Regions from separate parts of the Streptomyces sp. NPDC050422 genome, predicted to be linked through region 2. Evidence: riboswitches for the same ligand, from Rfam matches in the RefSeq annotation. Region 2 holds a riboswitch; the other holds the start of a gene.

Evidence for each region. Region 2 has a riboswitch for glycine ahead of gcvP (aminomethyl-transferring glycine dehydrogenase). Riboswitches for the same ligand answer to the same signal wherever they lie in the genome.
Region 1: it holds a riboswitch for glycine, as region 2 does, so the genes downstream of both, gcvT (glycine cleavage system aminomethyltransferase GcvT) here and gcvP (aminomethyl-transferring glycine dehydrogenase) in region 2, are expected to answer to the same signal.

Annotation. Positions count from the first base shown of each region.
Region 1 covers NZ_JBITIE010000010.1:9,512-16,815, reverse strand. The annotation lists gene ACIBJG_RS16895 (enhanced serine sensitivity protein SseB) at 52-822, opposite strand; gene ACIBJG_RS16890 (AAA family ATPase) at 926-1,612, opposite strand; glycine riboswitch at 1,782-1,874, shown strand; gene gcvT (glycine cleavage system aminomethyltransferase GcvT) at 2,020-3,135, shown strand; gene gcvH (glycine cleavage system protein GcvH) at 3,237-3,614, shown strand; gene glyA (serine hydroxymethyltransferase) at 3,634-4,893, shown strand; gene ACIBJG_RS16870 (L-serine ammonia-lyase) at 5,050-6,432, shown strand; gene ACIBJG_RS16865 (GNAT family N-acetyltransferase) at 6,479-7,304, opposite strand, start outside.
Region 2 covers NZ_JBITIE010000032.1:57,592-64,895, reverse strand. The annotation lists gene ACIBJG_RS35645 (MerR family transcriptional regulator) at 1-490, shown strand, start outside; gene ACIBJG_RS35640 (bifunctional nuclease family protein) at 544-1,017, shown strand; gene ACIBJG_RS35635 (MerR family transcriptional regulator) at 1,184-1,801, shown strand; gene ACIBJG_RS35630 (DNA polymerase IV) at 1,895-3,355, shown strand; gene ACIBJG_RS35625 (PRC-barrel domain-containing protein) at 3,280-3,648, opposite strand; glycine riboswitch at 3,762-3,859, shown strand; gene gcvP (aminomethyl-transferring glycine dehydrogenase) at 4,053-6,938, shown strand; gene ACIBJG_RS35615 (DUF5999 family protein) at 7,023-7,229, opposite strand.

The DNA of each region.
Region 1 (7,304 bases), on a different contig from region 2:
GACTTGACTCCACGGGCCGGAGCCGTCGGCCCCCGGCCCGCCGCCCCACCGCTACTCGGCGGCGCGCCGGTAGAAGGGCCGCACCTGTGCGCGCATCCAGTCGGCGACCGGGTCCTGGGTCACGTCGAGCAGCACCAGGTTGACCGGCCACGGCACCTCGACGCGCCCCAGGGCCCGCCCCAGGGCGTCCATGGGGGCGTTGCGCCCGGCTCCGTCCCAGGTGGAGAACTCGACGCCGACGAAGAGGACGGGGTCGCCGCCCTCGACGCTGGCCAGGCAGCGGCGGGCGCTCAGCACGACGCCGCTCTCCTCGAACTCCCCGGCCGCGGCGGAGAGGAAGTCGACGGGATCCTCCTGCCAGTCCGGCTCGTACAGCCGGACCCGGCCGCCGCTTGCCGGTCCGTCCAGCGCGGTGCGGCCGGTCCGGCAGAGCTCGGCGACGGCGGTCGGCGGCAGCGGCACGCCGACCGCGCCGTCCGGGTTCACGGCGAGGCCGAGCTGCGGGGGCAGGCCCCGGGCGAACTCGCGGGCGGGGGCCACGGTGAACGACATGCGCACGCCGACACAGGCGTGGAACTGCTGTTCGGAGCTGAACACGGGGACGTACGGGGCTCCCTCGATGTCCAGCGTCGGCAGATCGAGGTCGGTGGAGTCCGGCGAGCCGCCGTTGGGCAGGGGCACCCAGAGGTGGCTGCGGCCGAGCACCTCCACCAGCCTGCCGCCCGCCTCGGGGCTGCCGATCGAGGCGCTCAGCACCTCTTCGAGCTCGTTCGCCGGCCATCCGCCCTGCGGAAAGGCCTGACCCTGTGCCGGAATGTCCACTGTCTCCCTCTCTCACCCCATGTCGTGCAGCAAGAGGTTAACGCCGCGCGCCGGAAGGCAGGCCCGTCGCACCCGCGCTGTCCAGCCATCGGACGCCCCTCTTTCAGGCCTCGTTCTGTGCGTCTGCGAACGTGATCCGCTTCAGCAGCCCCGCCGCCTCCCGGTCCAGCAGCACCGCCGAGGCGCACCCGAGCGGCAGCAGGCCCGACTCCGTGTCCCGCAGCAGCCGGCCCACTGCCCTGCGATGCCGGGCGAACGCGTACCCGGAGACTCCGCGCCCGCGCTCGCGCTGGCCCTCCCGCGCCGTCTGCGGGGTGACGTCGAGCAGCACGAGGTGCAGGGTGCGGCCGCGGCGCCGGGAGTCACGGGCCAGCCAGGCGCGCACCCAGGTCTGGGTGCCGCAGTCGTGGACGACGACGGAGGCGCCGGAGCGCAGCATGCGCCACAGCCCCCCGTAGTGGGCGACGCGGACGAGCGGGCGGTAAAGGGCGTACGGGAGTAAGCGGGGCAGCAGGGCCGCCCAGCGATCCCTGGTCTGCTGGGAGTCGACGGCGTGCGCCGAGACGGCCCGTGCGATGAGGGTCGATTTCCCGCTGCCGGGCAGTCCGGAGACCACCACCACGTCACCCGCCGCGAAGTGCAGGCTGCGCGGACTGCGTCCGTCCCGCGCCCGCAGGTCCCGTACGACCGGCGCGTGCGGGCCCACCGTCTCCCTGGCCGGCGCACCCTGCTGCGCGGGCAGTGCGCCGTGCGCGACCCCCGCGGTCGTCGCGTACCGCTGCAACGTCATCGCCATCCCCCTGTCGGCTGACCCACACCTGCCCAAGAAGTGTAAAGAAAAGGTAATGCGGCACAACCGTCCGACCCGCCGGAACCCGTGGGGAACCGGCATCGGGACCGGCCCCCCACTCTCCCGCAATGCGTGCGATGATGACCCCGTCAACTGCATAAAGGCCGCTCGAATCCGCGCGGGAGAGTCCCGGCCCCGTGCCGGGCGCCGAAGGAGCAAGATCCTCCCTTGAATCTCTCAGGCCCCGTACCGCGTGGATGAGGCAGATCTGAAAAGCGAGCCGCGCTGCGGCTCCACCCAAGGTGCAAGCCGAACGAACCCCTGTGGGGTCTCTCGGCGAACCTCTCAGGTTCCGATGACAGATGGGGAGGGATCGTCCTCGTCGTCATGCCCTGGGAGCCTTATCCATGAGCACTGCCCCCCGCCTCACAGCACTCGATGCCCTGCACCGTTCGCTGGGCGCGACCATGACCGACTTCGCGGGCTGGGACATGCCGCTCCGCTACGCCAGTGAGCGCGACGAGCACAACGCCGTCCGTACGAAGGCCGGGCTCTTCGACCTCTCGCACATGGGCGAGATCACCGTCACCGGCCCCGAGGCCGTGGCGCTGCTGAACTTCGCGCTCGTCGGCAACATCGGCACCGTCTCCGTGGGCCGCGCCCGCTACACCATGATCTGCGCCGAGGACGGCGGCATCCTGGACGACCTGATCGTCTACCGCCTGGGCGAGACCGAGTACATGGTGGTCGCCAACGCGGGCAACGCCCAGCTCGTGCTGGACGCGCTGACCGCCCGCGCCGACGGCTTCGACGCCGAGGTGCGCGACGACCACGACGCGTACGCGCTGCTCGCCGTCCAGGGCCCCGAGTCCCCCGCCATCCTGGCCGCCGTGACCGACGCCGACCTGGACGGCCTGAAGTACTACGCCGGCCTGCCCGGCACGGTCGCCGGGGTCCCCGCGCTGATCGCCCGTACCGGCTACACCGGCGAGGACGGCTTCGAGCTGTTCGTCGCCCCCGAGCACGCCGAGCAGCTGTGGAAGGCCCTCACCGAGGCGGGCGCCTCCCATGGCCTGATCCCGTGCGGGCTCTCCTGCCGCGACACGCTGCGCCTGGAGGCGGGCATGCCGCTGTACGGGCACGAGCTGACCACGGCGCTGACGCCGTTCGACGCCGGTCTGGGCCGGGTCGTGAAGTTCGAGAAGGAGGGCGACTTCGTCGGCCGCAAGGCGCTGGAGGCCGCCGCCGAGCGCGCCGAGACCGCCCCGCCCCGCAAGCTTGTCGGCCTGGTGGCCGAGGGCCGCCGGGTGCCGCGCGCCGGGTTCTCGGTCGTCGCGGACGGCCAGGTCATCGGCGAGGTCACCTCGGGCGCGCCCTCGCCCACGCTCGGCAAGCCGATCGCCATGGCGTACGTCGACGCCGCGCACGCCACGCCCGGCACCGAGGGCGTCGGCGTGGACATCCGGGGCAGCCACGAGCCGTACGAGGTCGTGGCGCTGCCGTTCTACAAGCGGCAGAAGTAGAACCGCGAGCGGACCCGGCGCTGCGTACGTGACGCAGTCCTGTCTCACACCGTAAGACCATCGTTCATCAGCACTCCCCCGCGTACAGGAGAATTCAGGTCATGAGCAACCCCCAGCAGCTGCGGTACAGCAAGGAGCACGAGTGGCTGTCGGCCGTCGAGGACGGCGTGGCCACGATCGGCATCACGGAGTACGCGGCCAACGCGCTCGGTGACGTCGTCTACGCCCAGCTCCCCGAGGTCGGTGACACGGTGACCGCGGGCGAGACCTGCGGCGAGCTGGAGTCGACCAAGTCGGTCAGCGACCTGTACTCGCCGGTGACCGGCGAGGTCACGGCCGCGAACCAGGACGTCGTGGACGACCCGTCGCTGGTGAACTCCGCCCCGTTCGAAGGCGGCTGGCTGTTCAAGGTACGCGTCGCGGGAGAGCCGGAGGACCTGCTCTCCGCCGACGAGTACACCGCGTTCTCCGGCAACTGAGACCCCAAGGGACCACCTGATGTCGCTTCTCAACTCCTCCCTCCACGAGCTGGACCCGGACGTCGCCGCCGCTGTCGACGCCGAGCTCCACCGTCAGCAGTCCACCCTCGAGATGATCGCCTCGGAGAACTTCGCTCCCGTCGCCGTCATGGAGGCCCAGGGCTCCGTCCTGACCAACAAGTACGCCGAGGGCTACCCCGGCCGCCGCTACTACGGCGGCTGCGAGCACGTCGACGTGGTCGAGCAGATCGCGATCGACCGCGTCAAGGCGCTCTTCGGCGCCGAGGCCGCGAACGTGCAGCCGCACTCCGGTGCGCAGGCCAACGCCGCCGCGATGTTCGCGCTGCTGAAGCCGGGCGACACGATCATGGGCCTGAACCTGGCGCACGGCGGTCACCTGACCCACGGCATGAAGATCAACTTCTCCGGAAAGCTCTACAACGTGGTCCCGTACCACGTCGACGAGACCGGCACCGTGGACATGGCCGAGGTCGAGCGCCTCGCCAAGGAGTCCAAGCCGAAGCTGATCGTGGCCGGCTGGTCCGCCTACCCCCGCCAGCTGGACTTCGCCGCCTTCCGCCGCATCGCGGACGAGGTCGGCGCGTACCTGATGGTCGACATGGCGCACTTCGCCGGTCTGGTCGCCGCGGGCCTGCACCCCAACCCGGTGCCGCACGCCCACGTCGTCACGACCACCACGCACAAGACCCTCGGCGGTCCGCGCGGCGGTGTGATCCTCTCCACCCAGGAGCTCGCCAAGAAGATCAACTCGGCGGTCTTCCCGGGTCAGCAGGGTGGTCCGCTGGAGCACGTGATCGCGGCCAAGGCGGTCTCGTTCAAGGTCGCCGCGACCGAGGAGTTCAAGGAGCGCCAGCAGCGCACCCTGGACGGCGCCCGCATCCTCGCCGAGCGTCTGGTGCAGCCGGACGTCACCGAGGTCGGCGTCTCCGTCCTGTCCGGCGGTACGGACGTGCACCTGGTCCTCGTCGACCTACGCAACTCCGAGCTGGACGGCCAGCAGGCCGAGGACCGGCTGCACGAGCTGGGCATCACGGTCAACCGGAACGCCATCCCCAACGACCCGCGGCCGCCCATGGTCACCTCGGGTCTGCGGATCGGCACGCCGGCGCTCGCCACCCGCGGTTTCCAGGCGGCGGACTTCACCGAGGTCGCCGAGATCATCGCGTCGGCGCTGAAGCCGTCGTACGACGCGGACGACCTGAAGGCCCGCGTCGTCGCGCTCGCCGAGAAGTTCCCGCTGTACCCCGGTGTGAAGTAGCCGAACCGGCGCAATTTGCACTTTGGGCAGGGGCACCACGCACACTGAACAGTGAGCGCGGTGCCCCATCCCTTGTCCCCGCTCTTCGGGCCCACCCTGCCCGTACCGCACCACCCGGCAGACAACGGCGTCTACCAACCCCTTAGGAGTCACCCCGTGGCCATCTCGGTCTTCGACCTGTTCTCGATCGGCATCGGCCCGTCCAGCTCCCATACGGTCGGCCCCATGCGCGCGGCCCGTATGTTCGCGCGCCGGCTGAAGAACGAGGGCCTGCTGGCCCACACCGCCTCGATACGCGCCGAACTCTTCGGCTCGCTCGGCGCCACCGGCCACGGCCACGGCACCCCCAAGGCCGTCCTGCTCGGCCTGGAGGGCGAGTCCCCCCGTACCGTCGACGTCGAGACGGCGGACGACCGGGTGGACGCCATCCGCTCCACCGGCCGGATCAACATCCTCGGCATGCACGAGATCGCCTTCGACGCCGACAAGCAGCTGGTCCTGCACCGCCGCAAGAGGCTGCCGTACCACGCCAACGGCATGACCGTCTTCGCGTACGACCACGAGGGCGCCCCGCTCCTGGAGAAGACGTACTACTCGGTCGGCGGCGGCTTCGTCGTCGACGAGGACGCGGTGGGCGAGGACCGGATCGTCCTCGACGACACCGTCCTGAAGCACCCCTTCCGCACCGGCGACGAGCTGCTGCGCCTCGCCCGGGACTCCGGCCTGTCGATCTCCTCCCTGATGCTGGAGAACGAGCGCGCCTGGCGCACCGAGGACGAGATCCGCTCCGGCCTGCTGGACATCTGGCGCGCCATGCAGGCGTGCGTCTCCCGCGGCATGGCCCGCGAGGGCATCCTCCCCGGCGGCCTCAAGGTCCGCCGCCGCGCGGCGAACACCGCCCGCCAGCTGCGCGCCGAGGGCGACCCGCAGACCCACGCGATGGAGTGGATCACCCTCTACGCGATGGCGGTCAACGAGGAGAACGCCGCGGGCGGCCGCGTCGTCACCGCCCCGACGAACGGCGCGGCCGGCATCATCCCGGCGGTGCTGCACTACTACATGAACTTCGCGGCCGGCGGCGCCACCGAGGCGGAGAAGGACGACAGCATCGTCCGCTTCCTCCTGGCGGCCGGCGCCATCGGCATGCTCTTCAAGGAGAACGCCTCCATCTCCGGCGCCGAGGTCGGCTGCCAGGGCGAGGTCGGCTCCGCCTGCTCCATGGCCGCGGGCGCGCTCGCCGAGGTCCTGGGCGGCACCCCGGAACAGGTCGAGAACGCCGCCGAGATCGGCATGGAGCACAACTTGGGCCTGACCTGCGACCCGGTCGGCGGCCTCGTCCAGATCCCGTGCATCGAGCGCAACGGCATGGCGGCGGTGAAGGCCGTCACCGCGGCGAAGATGGCGCTGCGCGGCGACGGCAGCCACAAGGTCTCCCTCGACAAGGTCATCAAGACCATGAAGGAGACGGGCGCCGACATGAGCGTCAAGTACAAGGAGACCGCGCGCGGCGGGCTCGCGGTGAACATCATCGAGTGCTAGCAGGCGCTGAGCGGCGCCGGGGCAGCGGCCGTTCAGCGGGCCGCGGTCAGAACCAGTGCAGGCAGTGCGGGGCACGCTCGGTGGCGAAGAGCGCGTCCGCGAGGGCGGCGGCACCCGGGTGATGAGCCCGGATGTGTCCGGCGCGCACGAGCGTGCTCGGGGTGGTGCCGCCCAGGTAGACCGAGCCCAGGTCGCGCACATCCAGGGACAGGTCGGGCTGCCGGTCCGTGGGGAGGCAGTCGGCCTTGCCGTCGCGGATCGTCAGCAGGTAGCGGCCGTGCTCGCCCAGGAAGGGATCGTCGACGTCCAGGACGAGTTCACCGTCCGTAGACCAGCCACGTGCGGTCAGCGCACGCGGGATGTCGAGAAGACGCACCCAGAGCCAGTCGGCGTGGCCGCCGACCTCGCCGGCCCGGAGGTCGGCGAGCTGCCAGCGCAGCGGGTGATCGTGCGGGACATGCCGGAACACGACCTGGGAGACCAGGTCATGTCCGAGTACGAACCGGGCCAGGGCAGTGAAGACCGCGTCGTCGACGGCGATGGTCTCGTCCACCGTCAAGGTGCTCTGCTCGCCGATGGAGTAGCTGGCGTACCCGTCCGCAGCGCCGTCGGCGTCCCGGTGGACGGCGACATAGCGCGGCGCCGGCGAGATCGGGGCGTGCCCCGCGCCCAGGGCCCACCAGCGGTGCGGGCGGGAGAGTGCGCCGGGCTGGGCGCGGCGGTACCGGTCGTAGACCGCCTCCAGGATCTCGCCGCAGTCGGCACGCCGCAGTACCTCGACCGAGCCGCTGTCGGAGCCGGTAGCCGCGTGCGCCCGGGGAACGGCGAGGGCCGCCTTGTGGCGCGGCACCGTCAGCCGGGCCGTGGAGGTC
Region 2 (7,304 bases):
GAAGGTCATCCGGGAGCACCTGGACGCTCTCGCCCGGGGTGAGCAGGCGACGCTGCCCTCGCCGGGCGGCGAGCCGGAGCCGGTCGACGGCAGCTGGTCCGGTGGGGCCGGACGGCCCACCGCGGCCCGCATCGGCCGTACCGAGCTCCTCGCCGCCGCCGAGGTTACCGAGAGTGACCTCGACGTGTGGGAGTCGTACGGTCTGGTCGCACCGTCGGCGGGCGGCGGTTACGACGCGGAGACGGTCACCATCGCCAGGCTTGTGGCGGATCTGGGGCGATTCGGTCTGGAACCGCGACATCTGCGCGCGATGCGAGCGGCCGCCGACCGGGAGGCCGGACTGATCGAGCAAGTTGTCGCACCCTTGCGCCGGCACCGGAATCCGCAGACCAGGGCGCATGCCGAGGCCACCGCGAAGGAGCTCGCCGAGCTCTCTGTACGGCTGCACTCGGCCCTCGTGCAGAGCGCCCTGCACATCCGTCTCCACTGATCCCAGTGGGGCCCGACTACCCAAACCTGCCGAGCACGTCCTAGGGTTGCTGTGTGAACGAGCTCGACGTTGTGGGTGTCCGGGTGGAAATGCCCTCCAACCAACCGATCGTGCTCCTGCGTGAAGTGGGAGGCGACCGGTACCTCCCCATTTGGATCGGCCCTGGTGAGGCGACTGCGATCGCCTTCGCCCAGCAAGGCATGGCTCCGGCCAGGCCGCTGACCCATGATCTCTTCAAGGATGTGCTCGAGGCCGTAGGCCAGGAGCTCACCGAGGTCCGGATCACGGATCTGCGTGAAGGGGTCTTCTACGCGGAGCTGGTCTTCGCCAGCGGAGTCGAAGTGAGCGCGCGGCCTTCCGACGCCATAGCGCTCGCCCTGCGCACCGGCACGCCGATCTACGGCAGTGACGGGGTGCTCGATGATGCGGGAATCGCGATTCCCGACGAGCAGGAGGACGAGGTGGAGAAGTTCCGCGAGTTCCTCGACCAGATCTCGCCGGAGGACTTCGGTACGAACAGTCAGTGACGTCCCAAGGGGCCCCGCCAGCGCATCCGACAAGCCTTTCCCGTTCATCAGTCACGGGAAACCACCCTCAGGGTGATTATCACTCGGCGTGCCGAGTGTGGCGATCGTTGACGCACCCCGGGTGACTGCCTACCTTCGAGTGGGCAGGTCAAGGACGGAGGTCGGCGTGAGAAGCAGCGGCGACGGTACGGCAGCGGGTGGGCCGTATCCGCAGCAGGGGAGTACAGCCGGCCACACCATCAGGCAACCGGTTGCGCCGGATGCGGTGGCGGGGGACGGCGTGACAGCGGCCAACGAGATCGGCTATCGCGGGCCGACAGCATGCGCGGCAGCAGGGATCACCTACCGGCAGCTCGACTACTGGGCCCGCACGGGTCTGGTGGAGCCGAGCGTCCGCCCGGCCTACGGGTCGGGCACACAGCGGCTCTACAGCTTCCGGGACGTGGTGCTGCTGAAGATCGTGAAGCGTTTCCTCGATACCGGGGTCGCCCTTCAGAACATCCGCACCACGGTGCAGCACCTGCGGGCCCGCGGCTTCCAGGATCTCGAGCGCATGACGCTGATGAGTGACGGGGCGACGGTGTACGAGTGCTCCTCGCCCGCGGAGGTCGTCGAGCTGCTGCAAGGGGGGCAGGGGGTCTTCGGTATCGCCGTCGGGGTGGTGTGGCGGGACGTGGACGCCGCGCTGTCGCAGCTGCACGGGGAGCGTGTGGACACCGGCGAGACACTGATCGGCAACAACCCCACCGACGAACTCGCACGTCGCCGCAACCGGGCGGGCTGACCGGGTGGGAGCGCGGACGCGCCCCGGGAAACCGGGGTCGGCCGCCCCTTGTGACAGGGCGACTGTCAGTGGCGTAGGGCACCATCGATTGATGTGAGAGCCGCGCCCACCATCCTGCATCTGGACATGGATGCCTTCTACGCGTCTGCGGAGCAGGCGGCGAAGCCGAGTCTGCGCGGAAAGCCGGTCGTGGTGGGCGGACTCGGCCCCCGGGGAGTGGTCGCCACCGCCTCGTACGAAGCCCGCCGTTTCGGGGTGCACTCGGCGATGCCGATGGCGCAGGCGAGAAGGCTGGCGCCGAACGCGGCCTATCTGGTGCCGCGCTTCACGCTCTACCGAACGGTGAGCGAACAGGTCATGGAGTTGCTGGGCCGCCTTTCACCCCTGGTGGAGCCGCTCAGTCTCGACGAGGCCTTCGTCGACCTGGAGGCGGGCGGGACGGCGAACGACACGGCCTCGGCGATGGAGATCGGCGAGCAGCTGCGCGGGGCGATCGAGGCGGTCACGGGACTCAGCGGCTCCGTCGGGCTCGCGGGCTCCAAGATGCTGGCGAAGATCGCCTCCGAGGAGGCGAAGCCCGACGGGATCCTGCTGATAGAGCCGGGTACGGAGCGTGCGCTGCTCGCGCCCATGCCGGTGCGCACCCTGCCCGGCGTCGGCCCCGCCACCGCGGACCATCTGCGCCGCGCCGGCATGACCACGGTCAACGACCTCGCCGAGGCGGGCGAGGCGGAGCTCGTACGGCTGCTGGGCAAGGCGCACGGCAGCTCCCTGCACCGCATGGCGTCCGGACACGACGACCGGCCGGTGATCGCCGAGCGCGACGCCAAATCGGTCTCGGTCGAGGACACCTTCGATACGGATCTCCACGACCGGGTCCGGGTGCGGACCGAGGTGGAGAGACTGGCCGGCCGCTGTGTCCAGCGGCTGAGGGCCGCCGGACGGTCGGGCCGCACGGTGGTGCTGAAAGTGCGGCGTTACGACTTCTCGACCCTCACCCGCTCCGAGACGCTCCGGGGGCCCACCGACGACCCCACGGTCGTCAGAGAGGCCGCTGCGCGGCTCCTGGAGGCCGTGGACACGACCGGGGGCGTCCGCCTGCTCGGTGTCGGCGTCACCGGGCTCGCAGACTTCACCCAGGAGGACCTGTTCGCCCAGGCAGCCGGCGAGCGGACGGCCGCCGAGCTTGCGGACCCCGCCGAACCGGGCGCGCACGCCGCTGCGGACGAGGGAGGACGGGAGGGCGAGGAGCCCGCACCCGAGAGTGCGGAGCAGCTCGCCGCGCGACGCTGGCCGGCCGGGCACGACGTGCGACATGACACCCACGGGCATGGCTGGGTGCAGGGCAGCGGGGTCGGACGGGTGACGGTGCGGTTCGAGGAACCGGAATCGGCGCCCGGCCGCGTTCGCACGTTCCGTATCGACGATCCGGAACTGCAGCCCGCCGATCCGCTGCCGCTCGTGCGGAACCCGGTGGACTACTCGTCCTGGCCGGCCAGCCTGCCGAAATCGCGGTCCGGGGCGCTCTCGGCCGGCGCCGAGTCCAGACCGTAGTGCCGGTAGAGCTGCAGCTCCTGTTCCGGCGAGAGGTGACGGCCGACCCCGAAGTCGGGTGCGTCCTTGATGAGGGCCCGGTCGAAGGGGATGCGCAGCGTGTCCTCGACGATTTCGCTGGGCTCCAGCGGGACGAAGGCGTCCCGGCTGAACAGTCCGGTGCGTACGGCGGCCCACTCTGGCACACCGGTCGCGTCGTCGAGATACACCTCGTCCACGGTTCCGATCTTGGTGCCCTTGCGGTCGAATGCCTTGCGGCCGATCAGGCTGCGCGGATCGATGTCGGTCTGCACGGTCCCTCCCACTGGTCGCGGCTACTCCACAGGCACTACAGAAGTGCAGATCCGTGGCGTCGGCCACTCGAGATTTCCACCGCATACCCCGCTGGTAGGCTGGCAATGGCTGCTGACCCCGTGCGGGAGAGTCCTCCGGAGACAATCCGGAAGGCGCCGAAGGAGCAAATCCTCCCCGGAATCTCTCAGGCCCCCGTACCGCACGGACGAGGTCACTCTGGAAAGCAGGGCGGGTTCCGCACGGCCACGGCCGGACCGGAGCTCTCCCTCACCGACGGTGAAAGCCGGTGCGCCCCGCGGGCACCGGTGAAGCTCTCAGGTTGAGATGACAGAGGGGGAGGCCGTTCGGGCACCCCGCGCCGTGGTGCCCCTCGCAGGTCGTGACAGACCAGGAGGCCTCCATCATGACCCCCCGTCGCACTTCGCTCTCTCAGCTGGAACAGGGAATCCCGTTCGAGCAGCGCCACATCGGTCCCGATGCCGAGGCCCAGGCGAAGATGCTCGCCCAGGTCGGTTACGGCTCGCTCGACGAGCTGACCGCCGCCGCGGTGCCCGATGTGATCAGGAGCGCCGAGGCCCTGAACCTGCCGGCCGCGCGGACCGAGGCCGAGGTCCTCGCCGAGCTGCGCCTCCTCGCCGACCGCAACCAGGTCCTGGCCCCGATGATCGGGCTCGGCTACTACGGCACGTTCACCCCGCCGGTGATCCTCCGCAACGTGATGGAGAATCCCGCGTGGTACACGGCCTACACGCCGTACCAGCCCGAGATCTCCCAGGGCCGCCTCGAAGCCCTCCTGAACTTCCAGACGATGGTCGCCGAGCTCACCGGGCTGCCCACCTCCGGCGCCTCGCTGCTCGACGAGGGCACCGCCGCCGCCGAGGCCATGGCCCTGGCCCGCCGCGTCGGCAAGGTCAAGCAGGGCGTCTTCCTGGTTGACGCGGACTCCCTGCCGCAGACCGTCGCCGTCATCGAGACCCGTGCCGAGCCGACCGGCGTCGAGGTCGTCGTCGCGGACCTCACCGACGGCATCCCCGCCGAGATCGCCGAGCGCGGTGTCTTCGGTGTGCTGTTGCAGTACCCGGGCGCCTCCGGAGCCGTACGGGACATCAAGCCCGTCATCGAGCAGGCCCACGAGCTCGGCGCGATCGTCACCGTGGCCGCAGATCTGCTGGCGCTCACCCTCCTCACGTCGCCCGGCGACCTGGGCGCGGACATCGCCGTCGGCACCACGCAGCGTTTCGGCGTCCCGATGGGCTTCGGCGGACCGCACGCCGGCTTCATGGCCGTGCGCGAGAAGTTCGCGCGCAGCCTTCCGGGCCGCCTCGTCGGCGTCTCCGTGGACGCGGACGGCAACAAGGCGTACCGCCTGGCCCTGCAGACCCGCGAGCAGCACATCCGCCGCGAGAAGGCCACCAGCAACATCTGCACCGCTCAGGTGCTGCTCGCCGTGATGGCCGGCATGTACGCCGTCTACCACGGCCCCGACGGCCTGCGGACGATCGCGCGGCGCACCCACCGCTACGCCGCCATCCTGGCCGAGGGCCTGCGCGCCGCCGGCGTCGACGTGGTGACCGGTGCCCACTTCGACACGCTCACCGTCCGGGTCCCCGGCAAGGCCGCCGCGGTCGTCGCCGACGCCCGCGAGCGTGGGGTCAACCTGCGGCTCGTCGACGGCGACCTGGTCTCGCTCGCGTGCGACGAGACCACGACCCGCGCGCAGATCGCGGCTGTGTGGGCCGCCTTCGGCGCCGACGGCGACATCGAGGCACTGGACGCCACGACCGTCGACGCGCTGCCCGAGGGGCTGCTGCGCACGGATGCGATCCTCACCCACCCGGTCTTCCACCAGCACCGCTCCGAGACCGCGATGCTGCGCTACCTGCGCAAGCTCGCCGACCGTGACTACGCGCTGGACCGCGGCATGATCCCGCTCGGCTCCTGCACCATGAAGCTGAACGCGACCGCCGAGATGGAGTCGATCACCTGGCCCGAGTTCGGCGCGCTGCACCCGTTCGCGCCGGCCGAGCAGGCCGAGGGCTTCCTGACGCTCATCCGTGAGCTGGAGGAGCGCCTCGCGGAGGTCACCGGCTACGACGCGGTCTCCATCCAGCCGAACGCCGGATCGCAGGGCGAGTTCGCGGGGCTGCTGGCCGTGCGCGCGTACCACCGTGCCAACGGCGACGAGGGCCGCACCGTCTGTCTGATCCCGTCCTCCGCCCACGGCACCAACGCCGCGAGTGCCGTGATGGCCGGCATGAAGGTCGTCGTGGTGAAGACCGCCGACGACGGCGAGGTCGACATCGCGGACCTCCGCGCCAAGATCGCGCAGCACCGCGACGAGCTCGCCGTGCTGATGATCACCTACCCGTCGACCCACGGTGTCTTCGAGGAGCACGTCGCCGACATCTGCGCCGAGGTGCACGACGCCGGCGGTCAGGTGTACGTCGACGGGGCGAATCTCAACGCCCTGGTCGGCCTCGCCAAGCCGGGCCACTTCGGGGGCGATGTCTCGCACCTGAACCTGCACAAGACCTTCTGCATCCCGCACGGCGGCGGCGGCCCCGGTGTCGGGCCCGTCGGGGTGCGCGCGCACCTGGCGCCGTATCTCCCGAACCACCCGCTGCAGCCCGCCGCCGGACCGGAGACCGGTGTCGGACCGATCTCGGCTGCTCCGTGGGGCTCGGCAGGCATTCTTCCGATCTCCTGGGCGTACGTACGCCTGATGGGCGGCGAGGGCCTGAAGCGTGCGACGCAGGTCGCCGTACTCGCGGCCAACTACATCGCCAAGCGGCTGGAGCCGCACTACCCGATCCTGTACAACGGCCCGGCGGGACTGGTCGCGCACGAGTGCATCGTGGACCTGCGGCCCATCTCCAAGGCCACCGGCGTCAGCATCGACGATGTGGCCAAGCGCCTCATCGACTACGGCTTCCACTCGCCGACGATGTCGTTCCCCGTCGCGGGGACGTTCATGATCGAGCCGACCGAGAGCGAGGACCTCGCGGAGCTGGACCGCTTCTGCGACACGATGATCGCCATTCGCGCCGAGATCGAGAAGGTGGCCTCGGGCGAGTGGAGCGCGGACGACAACCCGCTGGGCAACGCCCCGCACACCGCGGCGGCGCTGGGCGGTGAGTGGGAGCACGGCTACAGCCGCGAGGTGGCCGTCTTCCCCGCGGGCGTCTCGGCCGCCGACAAGTACTGGCCGCCGGTACGCCGGATCGACGGTGCGTTCGGTGACCGCAACCTCGTCTGCTCCTGCCCGCCGTTGGAGGAGTACGACAGCTGACCCCGGAACACGGGGCTGACGCGGACACGCGTGGGGGCCGGTGCGGAGATCTCTCCGGGCCGGCCCCTTTTCCGTACCGGCCGCTTAGGCCGCCTTCACCACCCGGCCCGTTCCCAGCGGCCGGTGCGGGGCGATGATCTGTCCGTCCGGAAGCAGCTCACCGGTGTCCTCGAAGAGCAGGACGCCGTTGCACAGCAGGCTCCAGCCCTGTTCCGGATGGTGCGCCACCAGACGGGCGGCTTCCCGGTCGGCTGAGTCGGCTGTCGGGCAGGGTGGCTGGTGCTGACACATGGCTGGGTTCTTTCGCTGCGTTGAGTTGAGTGTCCTGCGGCTTGAAGAGGTGTTCATGGCCGCCCCCCGTATCGA